3 regions of the Paraliobacillus zengyii genome follow, and region 2 is predicted to be linked to each of the others. Evidence: riboswitches for the same ligand, from Rfam matches in the RefSeq annotation. Region 2 holds a riboswitch; each other region holds the start of a gene.
What was found. Region 2 has a riboswitch for S-adenosylmethionine ahead of cobA (uroporphyrinogen-III C-methyltransferase). Riboswitches for the same ligand answer to the same signal wherever they lie in the genome.
Positions count from the first base shown of each region.

Region 1: it holds a riboswitch for S-adenosylmethionine, as region 2 does, so the genes downstream of both, DM447_RS02005 (methionine ABC transporter ATP-binding protein) here and cobA (uroporphyrinogen-III C-methyltransferase) in region 2, are expected to answer to the same signal.
Region 3: it holds a riboswitch for S-adenosylmethionine, as region 2 does, so the genes downstream of both, DM447_RS13740 (methionine ABC transporter ATP-binding protein) here and cobA (uroporphyrinogen-III C-methyltransferase) in region 2, are expected to answer to the same signal.

Region 1 is NZ_CP029797.1:383,354-386,537, forward strand. It holds gene DM447_RS01995 (carbon-nitrogen family hydrolase) at 1-46, opposite strand, end outside; gene DM447_RS02000 (pyridoxal phosphate-dependent aminotransferase) at 214-1,401, shown strand; SAM riboswitch class I at 1,477-1,583, shown strand; gene DM447_RS02005 (methionine ABC transporter ATP-binding protein) at 1,691-2,704, shown strand; gene DM447_RS02010 (methionine ABC transporter permease) at 2,694-3,184, shown strand, end outside.
Region 2 is NZ_CP029797.1:2,948,831-2,952,014, forward strand. It holds gene DM447_RS14880 (metallophosphoesterase family protein) at 1-32, shown strand, start outside; gene DM447_RS14885 (hypothetical protein) at 135-335, shown strand; SAM riboswitch class I at 1,307-1,416, shown strand; gene cobA (uroporphyrinogen-III C-methyltransferase) at 1,508-2,251, shown strand; gene DM447_RS14895 (uroporphyrinogen-III synthase) at 2,327-3,145, shown strand; gene DM447_RS14900 (SLC13 family permease) at 3,159-3,184, opposite strand, start outside.
Region 3 is NZ_CP029797.1:2,707,028-2,710,211, forward strand. It holds gene DM447_RS13735 (methionine ABC transporter permease) at 1-599, opposite strand, end outside; gene DM447_RS13740 (methionine ABC transporter ATP-binding protein) at 589-1,617, opposite strand; SAM riboswitch class I at 1,713-1,827, opposite strand; gene DM447_RS13745 (TlpA disulfide reductase family protein) at 1,952-2,371, shown strand; gene DM447_RS13750 (thioredoxin family protein) at 2,377-2,679, opposite strand; gene DM447_RS13755 (toprim domain-containing protein) at 2,690-3,046, opposite strand; gene gcvH (glycine cleavage system protein GcvH) at 3,177-3,184, opposite strand, start outside.

The sequences.
Region 1 (3,184 bases), 1.2 Mb from region 2:
CACCAAAAATTATATCTATTTGAAATAAAGCAATTGATAATGTCATTTGAATTATTCACTCCTAGTTATGAGTAGGGATTTTAACAGCTGTATTATCCCACCGAGCAATTATGCTGTCAATTCAATTATAAGTTAGTGCTTTACAAAAAGACAAATAATAGCTAAGATTAGAAATTAATATTTGATGGTTTAATTATGGGAGAGTGAATTTGTATGCAACACTTCGAACAATCGGAAACGCTGAAACGATTACCAAAACAATTTTTTGCAGGTTTAGTGCAAAAAGTGCAACATATGGTGAATCAAGGTTATGATGTGATAAATTTGGGACAGGGTAATCCAGATCTACCTACCCCTCAACATATAGTAGAAGAATTAAAAGTCGCAGTAGATAATTCGCAGTATCATAAATATTCGCCATTTCGAGGGCAAGAATTTTTTAAAGAGGCTATCGCAAGCTTTTATAAAAGAGAGTTTGATGTTGATATTGATCCATCAACAGAAGTTGCGATTCTCTTTGGAACAAAAGCAGGTTTAGTAGAAATAAGTCAATGCCTATTAAATCCAGGAGATATTGCTTTAATGCCCGATCCTGGTTATCCAGACTACATGTCCGGCATAGCTTTGGCCAATGCCAAGCCTGTATTTATGCCATTGCAAGAAGAAAATAACTTTCTGCCTGATTATGAAGCATTAAATCAAGATCAATTAGATCAAGCTAAATTAATGTTCTTGAACTATCCAAATAATCCTACGGCAGCAACAGCATCAGAAGAATTTTTTGATGAAACAATTGCGGTTGCCAAGAAACATGACATTTGTGTCTTGCACGACTTTGCTTATGGTGCAATAGGCTTTGATGGGGAAAAATCGCAAAGTTTCCTGCAGTCAGAAGGCGCGAAGGATGTTGGGATAGAAATGTATACACTTTCTAAAACATATAATATGGCTGGTTGGCGTGCTGGATTTGCAGTTGGCAACCCTTCTGTTATCGAAAGTTTAAATTTGATTCAAGACCACATGTTTATGAGTTTGTTTGGGGCTGTGCAACAAGCAGCAACAAAGGCATTGTTGGCTGATCAATCAGAAGTAGAAAAATTAGTCAGTATATATGAAGAACGTCGGAATGTAATAATTGAAAAATTAAATGAAATAGGCTGGCATGTAAAGGCGCCAAAAGGATCTTTTTTTGTTTGGTTAGCTGTACCAAGAGGTTTTACATCTGAGGAATTTGCTGATCTTTTATTAGAAAAAGCGCATGTAGCAGTTGCCCCAGGTAACGGTTTTGGTGAAATGGGTGAAGGCTACGTTAGAATTGGTTTGTTAGCGGAACCTGATCGTTTAAAAGAAGCCGCGGAAAGAATTGGTAAGTTAGAAGTGTTTCAAAATCACGATATATAACCCAGGTAATTACCGGTTGACAAATCATCAATCGACTATTAATATATAAGCTAACTTAATAATAATATGCATTATATCTTATCCAGAGTGACAGAGGGATCAGGCCCGTTGATGTCACAGCAACCTTCCAATAGGAGTGGTGCTACTTCCTGCAGAATGTTTTTCGTTCTGAAAGATAAGGGTTGACGTTTACACAATCAATTCAACTCTCTTTCGCGAAAACGAAAGGGAGTTTTTTTAGATCCTGGTAAGAAGCTGCATAAACGTTAGATAAAGAGAGGTGAGAAAGATGATTACGATAGAGCATGTTAGTAAAGTATTTAAGTCGAAAAAGAATAGTGTTATTGGTGTAGACGATGTTTCGATGCACGTTGAAAAAGGCGAAATATACGGCATTGTTGGGTATAGTGGTGCTGGAAAAAGTACCTTGTTGCGTTGTATTAATATTTTGGAACGTCCTTCCGCAGGAAAAATAATTATTGATGATGTTGATTTATTGCAATTATCGTCTTATGAATTACGGCGAGCTAGGCAATCGATTGGTATGATTTTTCAAGGTTTTTATCTCGCTTCAGCAAAGACAGTTTTTGAAAATGTTGCGTTTGCTTTAAAAGCAGCTGGAATACAAAAAGCGAAACGTAAAACAAGAGTATTAGAATTATTGGATCTTGTTGGTTTAGCGGATAAAGCAAATCAATATCCTGCACAATTAAGTGGTGGTCAAAAACAACGTGTAAGTATTGCGAGAGCTTTAGCGAATAATCCAAAGGTATTGCTATGTGACGAGGCAACTTCTGCTTTAGACCCTAGTACCACGAAATCGATTCTTGCATTGTTGAAGAAGATTAATAAAGAATTTGGTATTACAATTGTGTTGATCACACATGAGATGGAGGTTGTCAAGGAGATATGTCATAAATGTGCGGTTATGCAAGATGGTAGAATGATAGAACGCGGCTCCTCATATGAAATTTTCTCTAATCCTAAGGAAGCATTAACAAAACAATTTATTGATACCGTATTAAATTTTGAGTTGCCTCAAAAGCTCCTTGCAACGTGTCAAGGTACAATATTACAGCTTCAATTTAGGGGAGACTTAGCTAGCGATCCCGTTGTTTCCGATATGTTACAACGCTTTAAAGTTAGTGGTAATATTCTTCATGGAAAGGTCGAATATATTAATGAAACACCTTTAGGAATATTCATTATGGAACTGCTTGGGGATGCTGCAGAGGTTAAAGAAGCAATTACTTATTTGGAACAACGCTTAAAACAGGTGGAGGTGATCCAACATGCTCGATAGGATTATTGAAATATTACCTGAATTAAATGTAGCTTTTCTTGAAACACTAACAATGGTTGGTATAGGATTGTTAGTCGCTATCATATTAGGATTACCTATTGGTATTTTATTATTTGTAACAGATCAAGGGCTCTTTTTAGAAAACCGCGTTATTAAAATAGTTTTAGGTATTGTCATTAACTTAATTCGATCAATACCGTTTATTATTTTACTCGTATTTCTATTTCCGTTTACCGATTGGTTACTTGGAAAAACAACAGGTCCATTTGCAGCTTCTGTCGCGTTATCCGTGGCCGCCATTCCGTTTTATGCGAGAATTGTCGAATCTGCAGCACGTGATATTGATAAAGGGGTGATCGAAGCTGCTATTGCAGTAGGTGCTTCACCTTGGTTAATTATTAAAGATATTATATTACCAGAAGTTAAATCGGGTTTAGTTAGTGGTTTAACGATTACGGCTATTAGTCTGGTTGGTTATTC
Region 2 (3,184 bases):
TGAAAAATATCATTCAAAACGCAAAAAATTAACAAAAACTCCCGTTCCAATGCTACATGGAAGGGGAGTTTTTCAGAATATTAATAACAAGTAATTCTGTGGTAAAATAGCTATATATAAGGGAGTGACGTTTTATGCACTGGAGAAAATTAGCACTACTTTTGCCACCATTTATTCTTATCGGCTATCTTTTAATAACATATCTACCTGATACGTTAAGTCAATATTCTATCGTAATAGCCATTTTATTTTGGGTGATTTATTATGGTTGGGTCTTTATCGAGGAGAAGAATAAAGAAAAATCAAATAAAGATTCCACAGATAGTACCAAATAAGACCTCATACATAGGTCTTTTTTTCTTAGTAATTTACGCAATTTTCACTTATAAAAATAATCTCTAAACGTTGGCTGTTATTAGCTTGGAGTGTGTTCATTATAAAGCTTGACACGATTTAAAAAAGTTGTTTATTACTTAATAAACATAGGCTCTTTCGTAACTGCCATGTTGATTTCCGCTTCTGGCAGTCGCTTTCCACGGGCAAATGTTTTCGATGGGCCGAGTAATAGCAGGCCCAAGTCTTCAGCTAACTTCGAAAAGCAAAAGTCGCTTTCCGAAGTGGATCTTCAGATCTTGCTTTTCCCGCAGTAGTCGACTACCCTACGCTACAATCAATCAGCATAAAGTAGAATAAAACTATATGACAAGCAGATAACGTAATACTTCTAAAGTTTATCCAGCGAAGGTAGCAAATGGTTGACACTCCTGTGGGAACAGCAAATGTTTTCGATGGGATGAGTAATCGCAATCCCACAAACCGAAGATCCTCTATAGAAGCGGTCTTTGCTTCTATAGATAGCTGAGGTTGTGCCCACGGAAAGGGAGACTATTTGCTACCGTAGCGGGTCTAAAGTTGTAAGATACTTACGACTGAGTTTCTCTCGAGTGCGTCAGATCACAGTACTGATGATTCAAAAAGAAGCGTGAAGTCAATTTCTATTTTGGATTGTTAGACTTTCTTGTTACACCAAAACTTAAGTGCCGTTTTACAGTGTAAAAGTTGAGTTAGTAATTTATGAAACTTTCACAGCATTAAACAGGAATTTAGGTTTAGCGATAACTAGGATGTCTCACAAATAAGTTAAAGTTGACCTCGTTCCCATCATTACGTCTCATCTTACGAATTTGATAGAAAATGTGACGTAGTAAAACTAATAATAAACTATTCCCATTAAAAAAGTCGGAATTTAATTGACTTTATTTCACTGCTAATGATATTCTTATAGATATAACTAAATATATAACTATTCTTATCCAGAGAGGTGTAGGGACTGGCCCAATGAAACCTCGGCAACAGGCTATTACTTTTTAGAACTGTGCCAACTCCACAAGTATTTCTATACTTGATAGATAAGTAGTAAGATGCCTGTATTTCTTCTTTCTATTTAACTAGGGAGGAGAATTTTTTATATGATGATTATCGATAAGTAAAAGTTGGGGGTTATAAAATGGGGAAAGTCTTTTTAGTTGGTGCTGGTCCTGGAGATCCGGATCTATTAACGATTAAAGGATTAAAAGCAATTAAACAAGCTGATGTAATTTTATATGATCGCCTAGTAAATGAGGAATTACTCAACTACGCTTCTAAAGATACCGAATTAATTTATTGTGGTAAACTACCTGGAAACCACACCTTACATCAAGATATGATTAACAATTTGCTTTGTGAACATGCCAGAGGAGACAAAATCGTTACACGTCTAAAGGGTGGCGATCCATTTATTTTCGGGAGGGGTGGCGAGGAAGCACAACTCTTAAAGGAATCTGGAATCCCCTTTGAAATAGTCCCTGGTATTACTGCTGGTATCGCCGCTCCTGCTTATGCCGGCATACCTTTGACACATCGAACATTAAGCTCTTCTATTACCATTATTACGGGCTTTAATCCAGAAAAGGATTCAAATGAATATTGGCGGAATTTAGTTGGCAGTGTGGAAACACTTTGCATTTACATGGGTGTGAAACATTTCCCTGAGATTGCTAAAAGGCTAACCGAAAACGGTATGGACGTTAACACCGAAGTTGCACTTATTCATTGGGGCACACTTCCTAAACAAAAAACAATTACTGGTACATTAGCAACAATCAACGAAAAACTACATGAAATTGAAAATCCTTCTATGATTGTGATTGGAAAAGTTGTACGATTAAGAGAGAAATTAAAATGGTTTGAAGAAATTGCACAGTCCTAATCTTCTGCATCATCTTAGTTAAAAAGGTGATGTAGACTAATTAAATCATGTTTGATAAAGAAAGGAAGTAACCAAATGATGGAGTTAGAAGGCAAAAAAATTGGTGTTACTGCAGATAGAAAAGCCGATGAAATCAGTACAATCATTAGAAAAAAGGGTGGCACTCCAGTTATTCGTTCTATTCAAGGTGAACGTATTCTTCTTGAAGAAAAAGCAGAGCAAGATGTGGAGCATCTCATTGCAGGAGATTATGACTGGGTTATTCTCACAACAGGTATTGGAGCTAAAGGATTAGAGAATGCTGCCAAAAATCTCGGTGTACTGGAATTATATATTGAAACATTAAGAGGGAAAAAACTTGCTATTCGCGGAAGTAAAACACTGAATTGGATGAAACAATGGGATTTAAAACCATACTTCTCTTCACCTGATGGAACAATGGATAAATTAATAGAAGAGTTAAAAACAAATCAAATTGATGGACAAAAGTTTTTCTTTCAAGCTTACAATAAGGATGAAGAGGAACTACTTAATCAGTTACGAGCATTGCCAATTTTTCTTTATCAATCGATGCCCTATTACTATAACCCACCTGAAGCTGAGACATTAGAAAATTTAAGGACTTTAATCGAAACACGAGAATTAGATGCCGTTTTATTTACGAGTAAAACACAAGTGGAAAACCTTTTTTCAGACTATGAATCTATTGATAGATTAATCGAGGCCTTTGAAAGTGATGTTTTAGCAGTTAATATTGGAATTGTAACCGAAATGCAAGTAAGAGATTTCGGTGTCAATCGTTTATTAACTCCTGAAAAACCAAAAATGGGTGCTATGGTTATATCATTAGCTAATTATTATAAAACGAAAGAAAAGCCTGCAAATACAGACTAAGACTCTTTCATTTCTAATATAAATAAATCGTTCCTATTG
Region 3 (3,184 bases), 240 kb from region 2:
AAGACTGTACAAACAAAAACAACATCAAAGTCTCTACGCATAAATCCATGGAAATAAGCAAAGTCACCTAAACCACCTGCACCTATAACTCCGGCAACTGCGGTGTAACCAATTAAGGCTATAGCTGTTACCGTTAAACCTGAAACGAGTGCTGGAGTGGATTCCTTTAACAACACTTTATAAATAATTGTTGTTGTTTTTGCACCCATTGATTTAGCTGCTTCTACTACTCCCTTGTCCACTTCTCTTAAACCTATTTCCACCAACCTAGCATAAAATGGTGCTGATCCAATAATTAAAGCTGGCAAAGCCGCATTGGGACCACGTATCGTTCCAATTAGAAAATCAGTAAATGGAATAAGTAATAATATCAAAATAACAAATGGAATCGCGCGAAAAACGTTAACGATTGACGATACAATGAAATTCAATAGTTTATTTTCCCAAATGCCGTCATTCGCTGTAAGATATAATAATAACCCTAAAATAACACCAAAAATTAAGGTTCCAATTAAAGCAAGCATTGTCATATAGAATGTTTCACCCATTGCAAATAATAGATCCATCCAGTCAACGTTCGGAAATGGATTAGTTAGCATTATTTTTCACCTCCACTTCAACAGATGTAGAAGTAATAAATCTTAGTGCTTCTTCTATTACTTCTTCTTCACCTATTACATTCACAAATAAGGTACCGTAAGCCCCTGCCTGCGTTTGCTTAACGTTACCGTGCAAGATATTTACTTCCACATCAAACCTTTTAGCAACTTGACTTATAACAGCTTGATTTGCTGTTTCACCAACAAAGTGTAAACGTAAAACCTTTCCTTTTGTAACAGACTTTATTAATGTTTCTTCTGTAACTTCATCATCCGGTTTCCCCATAACTTGTTCAACAAATTTCTTCGTAACACCCTGTTTCGGATGCGAGAAAACCTCTACTACATCACCTTGTTCAACAATTCTACCTTCTTCCATTACTGCAACACGATGACAAATCTTTTGGATAACGTGCATTTCATGTGTAATAAGGATAATAGTTAAACCAAGTTTTTGATTAATATCTACTAATAAAGAAAGAATAGAGTCTGTTGTTTCTGGATCAAGTGCTGAGGTTGCTTCATCACACAAAAGTACTTTTGGATTGTTAGCTAGAGCTCTTGCTATGCCAACACGTTGCTTTTGACCACCGCTCAATTGCGATGGGAATGCATCTTCTCTGCCTGTCAAACCAACAAGTCCAATTAATTCATCAACACGCTTATAACGCTCTTGCCTTGATAAACCAGCTATTTCTAGTGGTAAGGCAATATTATCTCGAACTGTTCTTGACCATAACAAATTAAAATGTTGAAAAATCATTCCAATTTCTTGACGTGAAAGTCTTAATTCATTTTTAGATAATGACGTTATTTTTTGATTGTCAATAATTATATCGCCAGTTGATGGTTCCTCCAGTCGATTTATTAAACGGATAAAGGTACTTTTACCAGCTCCGCTATATCCAATTACACCAAATATTTCGCCTTTATCTATATTTAAACTTAAATCATCTACTGCTTGAATAGTTGAAGATTTGGTTTTATAAACTTTTGACAAGTGTTGAATTGATATCATACTATTCCTTCTTTCTACACAAATTAAAAAACACGACTTTCTGTTCAAGAGAACAGAAAGACGCGTTTTTGGCTGGCGAATATAACTTTCCTGTTCTCTCATCTGCCAAAGCAATTGCTCTGCAGGAATTGGCACCTTTTTAAACACAAATAAATGTTTAACGGTTGCCGGGTTTCATCGGGCCAGTCCCTCCACCTCTCTTGATAAGAGATAATGTATGTAATTATTTTAACTAAATGTAATTTTAGCATATGCTAATAATCAATGTCAACATATTTTAACGCCATAAAATGTGTTAGAATAATAGCAATATTCTATTAAAAGGATGATTTAAATGTTAGCACCAAATTTTGTATTACCCTATTTAAATAAAGAAGGTAATTATCATTTACACGATGACCTTGGCAGTATCATTATTCTTACTTTTTGGGCTTCATGGTGCCTAGATTGTAGCATCGACTTACCAAAGAAGGAACAACTTTACCGATCACTAGACAATCCAAAAGTGAAAATGTTGACTATTAATGTTACAGGTAGAGAACGCGATCAATCAGCAGCTGTAGATTTCACTAAAGAATTTTTGGAACAGCCAACTTTAATGGATAAAGGAACAGAAATATATAACTTATATCAATGTCAGGGTGTTCCAACTACTGTATTAATTGATTCAACCGGAACTATTTATAAACAATTTAATGATAAAGCCAATTTCTTAGATATCGTTACAGCAGTAGGTAATATCATGCCTAAATGATAGGTTCAGCGATTTGAATGTAATAAATTATTTAACTTACCTAACGATTCGAACGAGTATATTTTACTCGGCTCTCCATTATTGGTCATCAATAGACAAGGAACACTTTCTATTCTTTCTTGTTGCATCACCTCAGGAAATAAACCTGCATTTAGCTCATAAAATATAACAGCTCCATTTGAAGCTTCTTCAATTTCTTCTAGTATCCTTCTCGCTAAATGGCACGTTCCACAAAAAGGGGTATAAATAAAAATCATTTTATCTGGTTGCACTACTGTACGTATTGTTTCACGCGTTATTGGTATCATATTTCCCACCTTACATAAGATAACTAGGGTTTACAGTAATTCCTCTACTTAATAATGCTGTCGCTAGTTCTAATTCTGGGGTTGCTGCAACTTCTCTAAAAGTCTTGTCAATAAAAATGTGTATTGCGTGTGGTAATTCTATTGATAATTGCTTTCGTAATTTATTACCCGAATGGTCTTCATCAACCAAGATAAAAACGTCTCGATTGTCTAAGTCATAATCTAGTATTAACTCTTCCATCTTCTCAACACCCAGCGTCCCATTTGTACAAATTATCGTAACTGATTCGTCAATTAATTTTTCGATTTGTTTTTTATCTGTACGTCCTTCAACAATAATGATCTTTTTAGTATCATTTGAAGACATGAGCTTCACCTACTTTACTAATTAACGTTATTTACAAGTAATCCCTTGTTACTGCATTTGTAACAAGGGATTATAACTTATACTGTCTGTAATATTGTATGAAAAAGGAAAAAAAACATGCAATAATTAATTATTCGT